Regions from separate parts of the Rummeliibacillus sp. GQ308 genome, predicted to be linked through region 1. Evidence: riboswitches for the same ligand, from Rfam matches in the RefSeq annotation. Region 1 holds a riboswitch; each other region holds the start of a gene.
What was found. A riboswitch is a leader RNA that binds a small molecule or an ion and turns the genes downstream of it on or off. The one in region 1 is predicted to bind S-adenosylmethionine.
Positions count from the first base shown of each region.

Region 2: linked by a shared signal. The riboswitch ahead of AC6CHJ_RS07300 (methionine ABC transporter ATP-binding protein) and the one ahead of AC6CHJ_RS12075 (methionine ABC transporter ATP-binding protein) in region 1 are both predicted to bind S-adenosylmethionine.
Region 3: linked by a shared signal. The riboswitch ahead of metK (methionine adenosyltransferase) and the one ahead of AC6CHJ_RS12075 (methionine ABC transporter ATP-binding protein) in region 1 are both predicted to bind S-adenosylmethionine.
Region 4: linked by a shared signal. The riboswitch ahead of metK (methionine adenosyltransferase) and the one ahead of AC6CHJ_RS12075 (methionine ABC transporter ATP-binding protein) in region 1 are both predicted to bind S-adenosylmethionine.

Region 1 covers NZ_JCAXDQ010000002.1:179,352-183,429, reverse strand. Annotated here, with positions in the region: gene AC6CHJ_RS12080 (methionine ABC transporter permease) at 1-554, opposite strand, end outside; gene AC6CHJ_RS12075 (methionine ABC transporter ATP-binding protein) at 544-1,569, opposite strand; SAM riboswitch class I at 1,659-1,764, opposite strand; gene AC6CHJ_RS12070 (thioredoxin family protein) at 1,821-2,129, opposite strand; gene AC6CHJ_RS12065 (toprim domain-containing protein) at 2,144-2,485, opposite strand; gene gcvH (glycine cleavage system protein GcvH) at 2,574-2,957, opposite strand; gene AC6CHJ_RS12055 (arsenate reductase family protein) at 3,036-3,392, opposite strand; gene AC6CHJ_RS12050 (acyl-CoA dehydrogenase FadE) at 3,512-4,078, opposite strand, start outside.
Region 2 covers NZ_JCAXDQ010000001.1:1,474,593-1,478,670, reverse strand. Annotated here, with positions in the region: gene AC6CHJ_RS07310 (MetQ/NlpA family ABC transporter substrate-binding protein) at 1-338, opposite strand, end outside; gene AC6CHJ_RS07305 (methionine ABC transporter permease) at 357-1,007, opposite strand; gene AC6CHJ_RS07300 (methionine ABC transporter ATP-binding protein) at 997-2,028, opposite strand; SAM riboswitch class I at 2,125-2,227, opposite strand; SAM riboswitch class I at 2,371-2,471, opposite strand; gene AC6CHJ_RS07295 (hypothetical protein) at 2,713-2,973, shown strand; gene AC6CHJ_RS07290 (PA2928 family protein) at 3,105-4,078, opposite strand, start outside.
Region 3 covers NZ_JCAXDQ010000001.1:2,181,878-2,185,955, forward strand. Annotated here, with positions in the region: gene AC6CHJ_RS10925 (YiaA/YiaB family inner membrane protein) at 1-202, opposite strand, end outside; gene metK (methionine adenosyltransferase) at 454-1,647, opposite strand; SAM riboswitch class I at 1,895-2,012, opposite strand; gene pckA (phosphoenolpyruvate carboxykinase (ATP)) at 2,291-3,877, shown strand; gene AC6CHJ_RS10940 (hypothetical protein) at 3,971-4,078, opposite strand, start outside.
Region 4 covers NZ_JCAXDQ010000001.1:1,439,091-1,443,168, forward strand. Annotated here, with positions in the region: gene AC6CHJ_RS07115 (heavy metal translocating P-type ATPase) at 1-1,842, shown strand, start outside; SAM riboswitch class I at 2,018-2,138, shown strand; gene metK (methionine adenosyltransferase) at 2,231-3,418, shown strand; gene AC6CHJ_RS07125 (aminotransferase class I/II-fold pyridoxal phosphate-dependent enzyme) at 3,418-4,078, shown strand, end outside.

The DNA of each region.
Region 1 (4,078 bases):
CCATCTAAAAAGGCTAAGTCGCCAAGGCCACCTGCTCCAATGATGCCCGCCATTGCTGTATAACCGACTAATGCTACAGCTGTCACTGTAATACCAGATATCAAAGCTGGCCATGATTCTGGGATTAAGACCTTCCAGATTAATGTACTTGTTTTAGCGCCCATAGATCGGACTGCCTCAATGACCCCTTTATCAATCTCCCGGAAAGAAATCAATACCAGTCTTGCATAGAATGGAGCAGCGCCGATAATTAATGCCGGCAATGCTGCATTCGCTCCCCGAAGCGTTCCCAATAGCATTTTAGTAAACGGGATAAGGAGGATCACCAGAATAATAAATGGAATAGAGCGGAAAATATTCACGACTGATCCTGTCAGCCAATTGACTAGCTTATTTGCCCATAATTGATTGGGACTGCTCAAAAATAGGATAATCCCTAATAGAAGCCCTATGACAAAGGTGAACACAGTTGAGACTACTGTCATATAAATAGTTTCCTGTGTTGCTTCCCACATTGCTAGCCAATCCACATTTGGAAATAACTTAGTTAGCATGTTGGATCACCTCCGATTTAACGTCTTCCCCATCTAAGTATTGAATGGCTTTATTTATATTTTCTTCATTGCCTGCAATGCGAACGATCAGTGTGCCGTATGGACCGCTTTTGGTAGCGGAAATATTTCCGTGCACAATATTTACATCCACATCGAATGTGCGAATCAAATGCGAAATCACTGGCTGCTCAGCTTTCTTGCCGACAAATGTCAGCTGAATTAATTGGCTGTTTGGATCATCCAACATTTGCGAAATCGATTCTTTATGTTCTGCTGATTCTGTTACCTGAGAAACGAATTTTTTTGTAATTTCTGCTTTTGGCGATTGGAACACCTCTAGAACATTGCCTTGCTCAACGATTTGCCCAGCCTCCATCACGGCCACTCGATGACAGATTTTGCGTATAACATGCATTTCGTGTGTGATAAGCACAACTGTAATGCCCAGCTTTTCATTAATGTCTAAAAGCAAATCTAGGATAGCATCTGTTGTTTCCGGATCGAGCGCTGAGGTTGCTTCGTCACAAAGCAACACTTCTGGATTATTGGCTAATGCCCTTGCAATTCCTACGCGCTGTTTTTGCCCACCTGACAATTGGGATGGATAGGCTTTCTCTCTTCCCTTTAAGCCAACCATTTCAACTAATTCGCTTACTCGCTTTTGGCGTGCCTCTTTTCCAACGCCCGCTATTTCAAGAGGAAAGGCGATATTTTCTTCCACAGTCCGCGACCATAGCAGGTTGAAATGCTGGAATATCATGCTGATCTTCTGTCTTGCCTGTCTCAGCTCTTTTCCCTTAATGGTGGATATATCGTACCCGCTCACTTGTACGGTGCCTGAAGTCGGTTTTTCCAACCCGTTTAACAAACGAATCATTGTACTCTTACCAGCACCGCTGTAACCGATAATTCCAAATATTTCACCTTTTCTGATCGTCAAATTGGCATCTTGGACAGCTGTAAGGGATCCACTTGCTGTTTTATATTTTTTTAGTACATTCTTTAAGAGAATCATAGCCAAACCCCTTTCATCAAAAAAAATAAGGCCTTTCTGTTAAAGATAAACAGAAAGGCCTTACGTATTGTATTTATACGAAAACCGTTCTCTCATCTTCCAAAGTTTACACTTTGCGTGAATTGGCACCATATCACAAACTGTGACGGTTGCCGGGCTTCATAGGGCACTTCCCTCCACCTCTCTTAATAAGAGCAACGCAATATTTAATTAGGTTATGCTAGTTACTTTACCATGCTGAATTTTGTTCGTCAATCCTTTTTTTGAAACTTTTCAAACAAATATGACACAGACTGAAAAGCGTATATTTTGTCATGCACTTCGCCATCTTCAGCGATTAACAGGCAAGGAACACTTTCCACCTGATATTCATATGCCAGTTCTTCGGCATAATTCAAATTGATTTTGCCCATTGGGATTTGTGGGAATGTTTGTTGGATGACCTCCATCATTTTAGAGGCAACCATGCATGTACCACACATGGGCGTATAGAGATAAAAAGCGCACAATTGGCCGCTTTTTTTCGTGTTTTCCCATTCTTCAATTGACCATTCTTGCATCGATTGGATCATCCCTATTCTATAAAATAAGCAGGGTCAATTTCGAAATCTGCTGCTAATAAGACCCTTGCCAAATATTTTCTTGGAGTCGTTTCTACCTGTCTATATAAGGAGAGTGTACGCAAATGATATGCCTCTGGATACTCTTTTTTCATCAGTGCCCGCAAGCGGTCGCCTGAGTAATCTTCATCGAATAATGTGTATAAATCATATTGTTCGTAAGGGGTTAGCAACTCTTCTAGCTTGCTTGCGCTAATCGTTCCATTGGTGCATATAATTGGAATGCTTTCTGTCAATAGAGGTGCTATTTGAAGCTTATCCTGCCTTCCCTCTACTATAAGCACTTTATCAGGCAATGCCCGCACCTCCTCATTGGATAGTCAGACGATACTCTCAGTTGATATAAAAAGCGCCAACACAGAATAGTGAGGCGCTTGAATAAGATTATTCTTCGATTAATTCGCCGTATTGTTCAGCAGATAATAGCGCATCGATTTGAGATGAATCTGAAGGTTCTACAACAACCATCCATGCTTTTTCATATGGTGATTCGTTAACGAATTCAGGGCTGTCTTCTAACTCTCCATTGATTTCAACTACTTTACCTGAGATTGGCGCGTATAATTCTGAAACTGTTTTAACAGATTCAACACTACCGAATGGTTCGTCTGCTACGATTTCGTCGCCTACTTCTGGAAGTTCTACGAATACGATATCGCCAAGTTCAGATTGTGCGAACTCTGTAATGCCGATGCGTACTTTACCGTCTTCTGTTTTCACCCATTCATGCTCTTCTGAATAACGCAAACTTGCTGGAATATTACTCATTTCTACCCCTCCAAATATGTATTTATATTCATATTAATTTTGACATAATCCTTATCTAAAAACAAGCAATTCTATAAGCTACTTCCATGTATTTTCAAAATCTTCTTCTTTAAAACCTAAGGTGATTTTTTGACCATCTGTAACGATAGGTCTCTTTAGAAGCATACCGTCTGACGCAAGCAATGCAAGCTGATCTTCCTCGCTCATATCCTTTAGACGATCTTTCAGCTCAAGTTCACGATATTTCTTCCCAGAGGTGTTAAAGAACTTTTTCAGCGGCAAGCCACTAAGCTTCCAAAACGATTTAATTTCTTCCGCAGAAGGCGTACTTTCAACAATGTGACGCTCCGTAAATGGAATATTGTGATTCAGCAGCCAAGCTTTCGCTTTTTTGCAGGTTGTACAGTTAGGATATTGTATTAAATTGATTGGCATAAACATTCCTTCTTTCCTCTACAAATACTCCTACTATTGTAGAGCGACACTTATTTATACGCAAGGAATCCGGCCACATGATTAGTATGACCGGATTCCAAAGGTTTATTTACTTACGATTAGACTGTATATTTTTCAGCTGAGATTAATTTAACAGATGCATGGCGTTTTTTAGAAATCAGGTTGTAAGGTGTATAGCGAGTCAATTTGCGCAATGCAGATAATAGCATGCGTGATTCATCACCTTCCACTGATGCCAAAATAGTTTCTTTTGCTTCTTTTTCAATTTCAGCAAATGCTTCTTGGCAGAAGATTTCTGTATACAAAACTTTTTGTGCCGCTTTATCAAACCCATCACGGTTAAGCGCTTTTTCAGAACGTAATACAACAGATTCCATTGCAAATAGCTGGTTCGCGATATTGGCAATATTCACAAGGACTTCTTGTTCTTGCTCTAATTTTGCACCAAAGCGTTGTACTGCTGTACCTGCAGCCAATAGAGCAATCTTCTTCGCCATTGTTACAAGGTGTTTTTCTTGTGCTAATGGCTCATCACCGATTTCTTCTGGCATCATTGACAACAATTCAGCTTGCAGGCTTTGTGCTTGTTGCAATAAAGGTAGTTCGCCTTTCATTGCTTTTTTCACAAATGTGCCTGGTACAATCAATCTGTTAATCTCATTCGT
Region 2 (4,078 bases), on a different contig from region 1:
GCTAAACATGTTGTAGCAATTGGAACAAGTTTAAGATTATGTTCTTTAATAAATTGGTCAAAATAAGCAACAGTTTGGAATGAATTGGCATCCAACTCACCATCTGCTAACGCTGTATTTGGAAGTACGTAATCATTAAAAGATACAAGCTTAATTTTGATTCCTTCTTTAGCTGCTTTTTTCGCTACATAATCCCAAATTTGCGTATCTGTCCCCGTAATGCCGATTTTATATGTTTTTGATTTTCCATCTGCCTCCTTACCGCTGGATTCGCTTGAACAGGCTCCCGTAAAAATAACTAGTGACAGCACCAGAATGGATAGTAAACATTTTTTCATTTTAATTGCCTCCTTAGATTAACCTCTTCTTATTTTTTTCGATAAAATGTTGCCAAATGACTGTAGCCCCTGAACCAAAACAATTAGTATAGCTACGGTAATTAGCATGGTGGTCGTATCAAAACGTTGATAGCCGAACGTTATGGCTAAGTCGCCAATACCACCGCCGCCTACGGTTCCTGCCATAGCCGATGCTCCAATCAGACCAATTGTCGCGATGGTAAAATTCACAATAAGTGAACTAAGAGCCTCAGGCAGTAAAAACCTGAAAATTGTCTGAAATGGAGTAGCCCCCATAGCATCTGCCGCCTCTAAAACACCTTTATCAACCTCTAGTAGCGAGCTTTCAACTAATCGAGCAATGTAAGGGCCTGCGTAGAAGACTAGTGGAACAATAGCTGCAGATGTTCCAATAGATGTTCCGACAATGAGCCGGGTAACTGGGATGATGGCTACGAGCAAAATAATAAAGGGCACAGATCGGAAAACATTGATCACTGCATTTAAAACCGTGAATACTGGAAGGTTCTCAATGATCTGTCCTTTACGAGTGACAAATAACAGGATGCCTAGCGGAAGGCCGATAATGATTGAAAAGATAAATGAAAAACCAACCATTTGAATAGTTTGAATTAGCGCTTCAATAATTTGTTCAGAATTAACTAGCATGTGCTACCACTTCCTTGTAAAGAATTTGTTGAGCTTGCATATATGATAATGCTCGTTTCACTTCCGTATCGGCTCCTTGGATTTCAACAATCAGTTTGCCAAAAGGAATACCTTGCAGTTCGGTAATATTGCCGAATAGCACATTGATTTCCACATCGAGAATTTTAGATAACTGTGATAAAAAAGGACTTCCTGTAGACTCGCCGACAAACGTAATATGGAAAATATGATTTAGTGCTTGCTTGCGTTCCATCATATTGAGTATTGATGGTGGAATTTGATCATGCATTACGGTACTAACAAAGTTTTGAGCAGTGTTAGTTTTCGGCGCGGAAAAGATATCAAATACTGTTCCTTCTTCTATCACTTTCCCCGCTTCCATCACTGCCACTCTGTCGCATATTTCTCGAATGACAGCCATTTCATGCGTGATCATTAAAATCGTAATCCCATACTCTTTGTTAATCTTCTTCAAGAGTTCCAATATGGAACCAGTTGTCTGTGGATCTAGAGCAGAGGTCGCTTCATCACAAAGTAGAATTGAAGGCTGTGTTGCTAAAGCGCGCGCTATGCCTACGCGTTGTTTCTGGCCGCCGGATAGTTGATCAGGATAGACTTGAGCTTTGTCACCTAAACCAACGAATTCAAGTAATTCTGAAACCCTTTGTTTGATTTGATCCTTAGGAACTTTACTTAAAATGAGCGGCATCGCTACATTTGCATATACTGTTTTGGAATTGAGCAAATTAAAGTGTTGAAATACCATACCAATGCTTTTCTTTACTTCGCGAATTCGCTTTTTGCTAATGGTTGTTAAGTCATGACCGTCTACTATGACTTTTCCGGAAGTAGGTTTTTCTAGTGAATTTACACAACGAATTAAGGAGCTTTTTCCTGCACCACTGAAGCCGACTACGCCAAATATTTCACCTTTATTAACTTTTAAATTAATCGAATTTAATGCACGTATCTCCTTTCCTCCGCTGTTATACACTTTAGAAACATTTTGGAATTCTATCATCCGTTCAATCTCCTTCCGATTTTTTCAACAAAAAAGTCCTTCTCCATGGAAGAAGAAGGACAGTAAGACATATGACTTCATATGTACGGTAACGTCTTCTTATCTTCCAAGCTTAATCGCTTGCTGGAATTGGCACGGTGCAAAAATGTCCGCTGCCGAGGTTTCAAAGGGCCAGTCCCTCCACCTCTCTTGATAAGAGCAATATTTAATTAAGTATAAGTGGTACATCTGCTAAACTGTGTTTTTAATTCCCCCTTTCAAATTAATTTTGCCATAAAAAAATCCTTCTCCATGGAAGAAGAAGGACACAAAGACATATGGCTTCATATGTACAAATACGTGTTCTTATCTTCCAAGCTTAATCGCTTGCTGGAATTGGCACGGTGCATATGTCCGTTGCCGAAGCTTCACAGGGCCAGTCCCTCCGCTTCTCTGGATAAGAAAAATGATTATTTGATTGATTTTTACTATACATGGTCATTTTTGAATTGTCAATATAAAATAATATTTTAAAAGATTTTTATTTTTCTTATTGCTGTTTCTTTTATTATTAACATAGATTAACGAGGTTTATATATTTATTATTTTTATCTATTTTCAATGATTATTTATCTAATAAACATTATATATTTTAGAAAATTTTGATAAAATGTTATTACCCATATTTTACAAAGGAGTAATTCTATGAAAAAAATACTGACTGTTTTTTTGCTTGTAAGCTTTGTATTTCTTCTTAACTTTTTTATTTTAGGTCCTACTCGTACCTTGCTACCTTATTGGACTTCTTTCTTTATCATTTGTTTAGTCATTACCTTATTTAATTTCTTCCGATCAATGAATAAAAATTTTCCAGTAACATTTATTTTTATGGGTGTTGCATTGGGTTGTTTAGGTTTATGTTTATTTTCTTTTTTGATTACTAGTGGATATGAAATTTACAAATAAAAGAGGAAAAATACTCTTTCCAATTTAAAAGCCGATGAAATTTTACAGCTAAGTAGAATTTCATCGGCTTTTATAGATAGTTTATAGTAAACAAAGTACAAGAAAGAGACTTTAGTAGTTTCGTTTATTAATTATTTTCCAAGCTTATAATCATACTGATACACTACTTTCCCTGTTTCTTTGTTGATTTTATATTGATAACGTCCCGTCCAAGCATAGACAAACTTTGTGTCAGCGAATACTTCTAATGAAGTGGTGGCATTTTCAAGTGGAGCATCTAAAAGTTGCTCCCAAATCAAGTCTCGTTTTGTAAGATCAAGCAAGGCTAAGGTCTGCCGATTATCGTTGCGCTTTTTCTGATAAACAATGAGCTGCTTTTCAACAGGCTTACTTTCAACTAGCCTTACGCCCATTAGCTCGGGGTAAAGTTTTTTTATTTTCTCGCTTCGTTTTTCAACACCTGCTACACTCTCATCCCATCCTACTGGTAAAGTACGTATTTTATCAGCATAACTCGGATCTTCTTTTATTTCGTTCGTAGCTAAATTTAACTTAAAATAACGACCATCTAAGCCGTAAAGATAGACTTTATTTAGACCTTTAATAGAATAGTCAGTATACATGTAGCTTAAATTATCTTCTAATACAGGGAATTTATTCAGAAAGTCTTTTTCGTCTGCTTGCTTTTTCCCTGTTTTTGGATCTATAAAATAAAGGGTTTTCTTTTTATTATTTAACACCAACAGTCCCTCGCTAGTCTCTCCTACTAAGTATTCTTGCCAAGTAGAGATCCTACTCCACAGCTTTTTACCAGTATGAAGATCAATAGCACTCATTAAGAAGCCTTTGAAGTTGGTGGTTATTCCATTTTCTGTTCCATTGGGTGTAGTTTTACTTATTTTAACGACGGATATTGGCTTTTCTTTTAAATCGAAGAGTACAACAGGTGATTCTAGTTCAATTCTTTTGGGTGCGAAAAGTCCATTAAACCCCCATAACAGGCATGAAAAAACGAAAAACACCGTTATTAAAAACGAGCTGAATTTCAAGAACATTTTACCTAGGGATTGTTCTTTTTTCTTCAATTGATAAATTTGGCGAGGTA
Region 3 (4,078 bases), on a different contig from region 1:
CATTTGTTACTTTAATTCCGTCGTGCCGATCGCGAATTGTCTTTACAAGTGAAAAAGCAGAAAAAGTAATCCACCCCAACAAAATAGTATAGAATCCTCGCTCAACAAGTTGCCAATCTGTATTCCAAATCGCAACTAAGACAAAACCAAAGCCGGTTAAAAAAGCAGCCCATGTGAGAAAAAAGAATTCATTTTTTTTCAACCATCTCTCCTCCTTGAACTTCTTATTAACTTATTCAAAGAGAGAAAAGGTTATGAACCGAAATTATATTCATCTCTGTGTGCACGGTTTTTATTTTGTCTTCATTTTATTTTTAAAGAATGGTTTGTTCACACCCTATTAAGAATAATGGAGAATAAAAACCAAAAACCCTATCACAAATGTGACAGGGTTCTCATAAGAATCAGCTTATCGCTTCAAGGAGGAAAAACCTCCATAGCATGAAATTCAATTTATTTAAACTTAGCTTTCAATTCTTCAGCTTTATCTGTATTTTCCCAAGGTACATTTAAATCAACACGACCGAAGTGCCCATAAGCCGCTGTTTGTTTATAGATTGGACGGCGAAGATCAAGCATTTTAATAATGCCTGCAGGACGCAAATCAAATGTCTCACGCACGGCTTCTACTAATTCGCTTTCTGTGACCTTTCCTGTACCAAATGTGTCTACAGAGATAGAAACTGGCTGAGCTACACCGATCGCATATGCTAATTGAACTTCTGCGCGCTCTGCTAAGCCTGCAGCTACAATATTTTTAGCTACATAACGTGCTGCATATGCTCCAGATCGGTCCACTTTTGTTGCATCTTTCCCTGAGAATGCACCGCCGCCATGACGCGCATATCCACCGTATGTGTCAACGATGATTTTGCGTCCTGTAAGACCTGCATCCCCTTTTGGTCCACCTATTACAAAGCGGCCTGTTGGGTTAATGAAGTATTTTGTGTTTTCATCCAGTAATTCAGCTGGCACTACATTATTGATTACTGTTGATTTAAGATCTTGTTGAATTTGTTCTAATGTTACATCTTCATCATGTTGAGTTGAGATAACAATTGTATCCACACGTACTGGATGGTTGTTTTCATCATACTCAATTGTTACTTGTGTTTTTCCATCCGGACGCAAGTATGCAAGTTGACCTGTCTTGCGAACCTCTGTTAAACGACGTGCCAATTTGTGCGCTAAGCTGATTGGAAGCGGCATTAACTCAGGTGTTTCATTGCAAGCATAGCCGAACATCAACCCTTGGTCCCCTGCACCAATTGCTTCGATATCTGCATCTGACATTTTTCCTTCACGAGCTTCCAGTGCTTGGTCTACACCTTGTGCAATATCAGGTGATTGTTCGCCAATTGCTACAAGTACTGCTAGGTTTTCTGCATCGAAACCGTATTTACCGCGTGTGTAACCAATTTCAGCTACTGTATCTCTTACAATTCCTTTGATGTCAACGTATGTTGAGGTCGTCACTTCTCCTGCAACAAGGACAAGGCCTGTTGTGACAGTTGTTTCACATGCAACTCGCGCATTCGGGTCTTTTGCAATAATGGCATCTAAAATGGCATCCGAAATTTGGTCACAAATTTTATCTGGATGTCCTTCTGTTACGCTTTCTGAAGTAAATAATCTTCTGTTAGTCATTTGGTTGGTTTCCTCCTAAATCAACGAGATCCTCTCGAAAGTGATACGGTACTCATTACCCATGTCCGTTTAAATGGATTAAACGCCAAGCTTTAGCTGCTTTTTAAACACGAGGATATAGAAAGTGCCCTTACATACATGCTATATATTAATATGAAACAAAATCAATTTGCCTCAATTTTTACACAAAAAAACCTTTCGCTCATTCGCACAATGAGGAAAGGATATGTTTCGTAAGCACCTTTCACTCTTATCGTTCAAGGAATATTCCTTGCATCAGATTAGCACCAGCGCATTTACCACTTGATAAAATGCAGGTTGCCGGGTTTCTTAGGGCCTGACCCTCCACCAGCTCGGGATAAGAGTATCCGTTCTATAGCATATAGTAAGCGAATTGAACAAGAAAGTCAAATTTTCGATAAAAAATAAAGAAAAAAGTTGATTTTTGATGAATTTTGTTGTGTGATGTAGTTAAGCGTTTTCGTAAAGTAAATTAATGAATTAATTTATATAGAAAACTTTTAAAAAATAACGAGTTATTAGTATAGACTAATACGCTTAATGTGTTATACTAATTCTCGAAATGATTAATACTCACCCACTTAGCAAGGGTAATAATATAAAAAGGATGGTACGTACACAGATGAATTCAGTAGAAATTGCGAATGAACTGAATGATTTATTACAAGGGCGCAATATTTTAGAACAGCTTTCAGTTCCACAATTAGTGGAAAAAGCAACTTCACGTGGAGAAGCAATCTTAACGGTAGATGGTGCTGTTCGCGCAGTAACTGGCAAATATACAGGACGTTCTCCTAAAGATAAATTTATGGTAGAAGAAGAATCCTCTAAAGACAAAATTGATTGGGGTAAAATCAATCAACCTATTTCTTCAGAAGTTTTCGATTCATTATATACGAAAGTAGTAGACTATTTAAAAGAAAAAGAAGAAATTTTTGTTTTCAAAGGATTTGCGGGTGCTGACCCTTCATCCCGTCTTGGCATTCGTGTTGTGAACGAATTCGCATGGCATAATTTATTTGCACATCAATTATTCATCCGCCCTACAGCTGAAGAATTAGAAGAACATGAAGCAGATTTCACTATTGTTTCTGCTCCTACCTTTAAAGCTGATCCAGCAGTAGACGGAACATCTTCTGAAACATTCATTCTCGTATCTCTAGAAAAACGCATTATTTTAATCGGCGGCACAGAATATGCTGGCGAAATGAAAAAATCAATCTTCGGCATTATGAATTACCTATTACCACAACAAGGTATTCTGTCTATGCACTGCTCTGCAAATGTTGGTGAATCAGGCGATGTAGCATTATTCTTCGGCCTATCCGGTACAGGTAAAACGACTTTATCTGCTGACAGCAATCGCAAATTAATTGGTGATGATGAGCACGGCTGGTCAGACAATGGAGTATTCAATATAGAAGGAGGCTGCTACGCGAAAACAGTCAACCTTTCTGCTGAAAAAGAACCAGAAATCTATAATGCTATCAAATTTGGCACAGTGCTTGAGAATGTAACAATCGATCCAGAAACACGCATACCTGACTATGATGATACTACATTAACTCAAAATACACGTGCTGCATACCCAATCCAAAATATCGAAAATATTGCAAGTCCATCTGTTGGTGGTCACCCTAAAACAATTATTTTCTTAACAGCTGATGCGTTTGGCGTATTGCCTCCAATCAGTAAATTAACGAAAGAGCAAGCGATGTATCATTTCTTATCTGGCTTCACTTCCAAAATTCCTGGAACAGAACGCGGTGTCGTAGAACCAGAACCAGTATTCTCTACATGCTTTGGCGCTCCATTCTTCCCACTACATGCTTCTGTATACGCAGAAATGTTGGGTGAGAAAATCGATGCTCATGAAGCTAATGTATTCTTAGTTAATACAGGCTGGACTGGCGGCAGCTATGGTGAAGGCAGCCGTATGAAACTTTCTTATACTCGTACAATGGTTCGCGCTGCAATCGACGGCAAGCTAGACAATGTATTCACAGAGCAAGATCCATTCTTTGGTCTATCTATGCCTACACAAATCGAAGGCGTGCCAACAGAAGTTTTAAATCCGCGTAATGCATGGGCGGATAAAGATGCTTATGATCAAAAAGCTAAAGAACTTGCTGGCATGTTCCATGAAAACTTTAAAAAATTCGGCGTCATTTCAAAAGATATTTCTGAAAAAGGCGCGCCAATCGTTTAATTGCTACAACTTATCGCTTACAACCTATAAGTAAATCCAAATCGCAAAAAAATCCCCGACAGGCCAAAAGGCTAGCCGGGGATTTTTGGTTTTTTAATCTGTGTCATCTGGAAAAAATTCTGCTTCTGTATCGTATTTCTTAAACATCTCAAGAATAGGTTCGGCATCTTCTCTCGTTAGTTGATTAAAGAAAATCTCTTC
Region 4 (4,078 bases), on a different contig from region 1:
AAAAAAGTGTTGGTTCGACTGGGAATTGGTATAGTTATAGGCTCGCTTGGCATGTTTACTCCTGTTTCAGGTATATATGAGTTAGCTCTATTTCTTCTTGCTTATTTAATCGTAGGTGGGGATGTCATCTATAGGGCCTTTAGGAATATCTTGCGTGGGCAAGTATTTGATGAGCATTTTCTTATGGCTCTTGCAACTATTGGCGCGTTTGCAATCAAGCAATATCCAGAAGGTGTTGCTGTTATGCTGTTCTACCAAGTGGGTGAATTATTCCAAGGCATTGCTGTAAACCGTTCTCGCAAATCCATTGGGGATTTGATGGATATCAGACCAGACTATGCCAACATAAAAGTCGGAAATGAAATAAAAAGAGTTTCGCCTGATGAAGTAAAGATTGGGGATATCATTGTCATTAAACCAGGCGAAAAGGTTCCATTAGATGGAAAGGTCATAGAAGGAAACTCCATGGTAGACACATCTGCGCTAACAGGTGAATCAGTTCCAAGAGAGGTGCAGTCTGGTTCTGATGTACTAAGTGGGTTTATCAATAAAAGTGGGCTATTGAGTGTAGAGGTAACAAAGGTATTTGGAGAGTCGACAGTTTCTAAAATACTAGATCTCGTACAAAATGCTAGCAGCCGAAAAGCACCAACCGAAAATTTTATTACGAAATTTGCTCGTTATTACACACCGGTTGTCGTTATTGTAGCTGCTGCATTAGCTTTCATACCACCGCTATTGTTAAATGGCGCAACTTTTTCAGATTGGATTTATCGGGCGCTGGTATTCTTAGTTATCTCTTGTCCTTGTGCGTTGGTGGTTTCTATTCCATTAGGATTCTTTGGGGGAATAGGAGCAGCATCTAAGATGGGTATCTTGGTCAAAGGAAGCAACTATTTAGAAGCTTTAAATAATGTGAAGTATGTTGTGTTGGACAAGACGGGTACCTTAACCAAAGGCGTATTTGAAGTCACGACCATTTGCCCATCTGGTAATATTTCGAAAGAAGACCTATTGGAATATGCTGCTTTTGCTGAAACTCATTCCAATCACCCAATCGCACAGTCAATACGAAATGCATATGGGAAAGAATTTAGCGTTGACAAGATACAAGAGTACAATGAAATTTCAGGCCACGGTACTGCTGTAACAGTTGATGGGAAAGAAATTTTAGCTGGAAATGCAAAACTCATGAACAAAGAAAACATAGCATTCAAGGAACCTAGTGAGATTGGAACGATTGTTCATATTGCCCTAAATCGTAATTATGCTGGGTATATTGTTATAGCAGATGAACTAAAAGAAGATTCTGTTCAAGCAGTTCGTTCTTTAAAAGAACTAGGCATAAAAAAGACCATCATGCTGACTGGTGATGCAGCATCTGTAGCGAAATCTGTGGGCGAGAAACTTGGGCTTGATGAGGTGCATGCTGAATTATTGCCGCAACACAAAGTAGAAGAAATCGAAAAAATTGATGCTCAGAAAAATCCTAAAGAAAAGTTAATTTTTGTTGGGGATGGTATCAATGATACACCTGTATTAGCTCGTGCTGATGTCGGAATGGCAATGGGAGGATTAGGATCAGATGCAGCGATTGAAGCAGCAGATATCGTTATAATGACCGATGAACCTTCTAAGATACCAGCAGCTATAGGTATTGCAAAACGGACACGAGTGATTGTGTGGCAAAATATTCTCTTTGCATTAGGTGTGAAAGGTATATTCCTGCTATTAGGTGCCTTTGGCATTGCCACTATGTGGGAAGCAGTATTCTCTGACGTTGGGGTTACATTGCTAGCTGTGTTAAATGCCATGCGTGTCCTTCGAGTACCGAACCGCTAATTTTCTATCGTGAGAACCCCAAAACTCTAAGTGTTAAAAGAGTTTTGGGGTTTTATTTATCATTAATGAGGGCTTTTTTAGTAGATTTTTAATTCAACAAAATAAAAAAAGTTTTAAAAATAGATTGACAGTCAAAAAAAATTCAATTACTATAAGCCTTAGCAAAATAAAGTTGCTCTTATTAAAAACCGTTGAGACGAGGGGTCTAAGATACGGTGGCAAACCAAACTGATATTTATCAGTTCATGGGGCTCAACCTGAGCACAAAATGTACAAAGTTTTGTGAACGATAAGAGGATAAGCAGTTGATATTAATCGAAGCTTTCCTTCTAATGGTTGGAGAGCTTTTTTGTATGCTAATATTTACATTTTTTAGTAGGAGAGGATTATATTGACTGAAAAAATTTTATTTACTTCGGAATCGGTGTCAGAAGGACATCCCGATAAAATCGCAGACCAAATCTCGGATGCTGTATTAGATGCAGCTTTAGCTCAAGATCCATTTTCAAGAGTTGCATGTGAAGTGTTTACGACAACAAATATGGTTATTATCGGGGGAGAAATCACAACTTCTGCCATATTAGATATTGAGAGAATTGCTCGTGACACATTACTTGAGATTGGTTACAGTGATGCACAATTCGGTATTGACGGACATACTTGCAACATTCAAGTACTTGTTCATACACAATCACCAGATATTGCAATGGGTGTCGATTCTTCAAGTGATCTAAAGGAGATTGGAGCAGGAGACCAAGGGATTATGTTTGGTTATGCAACGGATGAAACAGAAACATATATGCCGCTTGCAATTGAAATCGCTCATACCTTGATGAAAAAAGCTTCTTTCTTAAGAAAAATTGGAGACTTTAAATGGGCACGCCCAGATATGAAATCTCAAGTGACGATCGACTATACAAATCCGACTAAACCAAGAATAGAAACAATATTACTCTCTATTCAGCATGATGAAGATGTAAATATGGCTGAATTCAAGAATTATATAAACGAACAGATTGTACAAGAAACAATTCGCACATTTGGAATGAATGAAGATATAAATACATTAATTAATCCAACAGGACGTTTCGTTATTGGAGGTCCACATGGCGATGCAGGTCTTACCGGCCGTAAGATTATTGTTGATACTTATGGAGGAGCAGCAAAACACGGAGGCGGCGCATTTTCAGGGAAAGATTGTACAAAAGTAGACCGCTCAGCAGCTTATGCAGCTCGTTATGTTGCTAAAAATATTGTAGCTGCTAAATTTGCCAAACGTTGTGAAATCCAACTTTCTTATGCAATAGGGGTTAGTGAGCCAATAAGTATCGCAATTGATACCTTCGGAACAGAAACCGTAGACAAAGATCAACTACTGCAAGCTATTCGCAAGACATTCGATTTAACACCTGGAGGAATTATCAATATGCTTAATCTTCGGAATCCTCAGTTCAAACAGGTAGCAGCATATGGACACTTTGGGCGACATGATTTAAATTTGCCATGGGAACAGCTTGATAAAGTAAGTGCTTTAAGGGAAGCCGTTGCAGGCGATTTAGCAGGAGCAACTCGTTAATGGCACAAGTGCTGCAAGAAATCCTTAACGAAAAATATGATATTTGTTCCCAAGAAAGAATGCCGTTGTTTGAAGCGCTCGTTAACTATGCAAAGAAAAATACAACCCCTTTTGATGTGCCGGGGCATAAAATGGGAGCTTTAAAAAGCCCATTAAACGATGTCTTTAGTGACTTTACGATGAAAATGGATGTCAATTCGATGAAAGAATTGGATTTATTAAGCCATCCGTCATCAGTCATTCAAGAGGCACAACAGTTAGCAGCAGAAGCTTTTAGGGCAAAAGCGGCGTATTTTTTAGTCAATGGAACATCGATTGGTATCTTAGCTATGATTCTATCGGCGTGTAAGCCAGGGGATCATATACTGGTTCCAAGAAACTGTCATAAATCAGTAATGAATGGCATAATTTTGAGCGGCGCCTGTCCAGTATTTTTAGAGCCTGAAGTGGATCAACACTTTGGAATTTCCCATGGTGTCTCTGTAAGAACGATTGAAAAGGCATTAACATTACATCCAAACGCAAAAGCTTTGCTCGTTACGTATCCAACTTATTTTGGGACGATGAATGATTTGGAGAAAATTTGCACACTTGCACATAAACAAAATATAGCAGTGATTGTGGATAGCGCCCATGGAACGCATTTATCATTTGTTGACT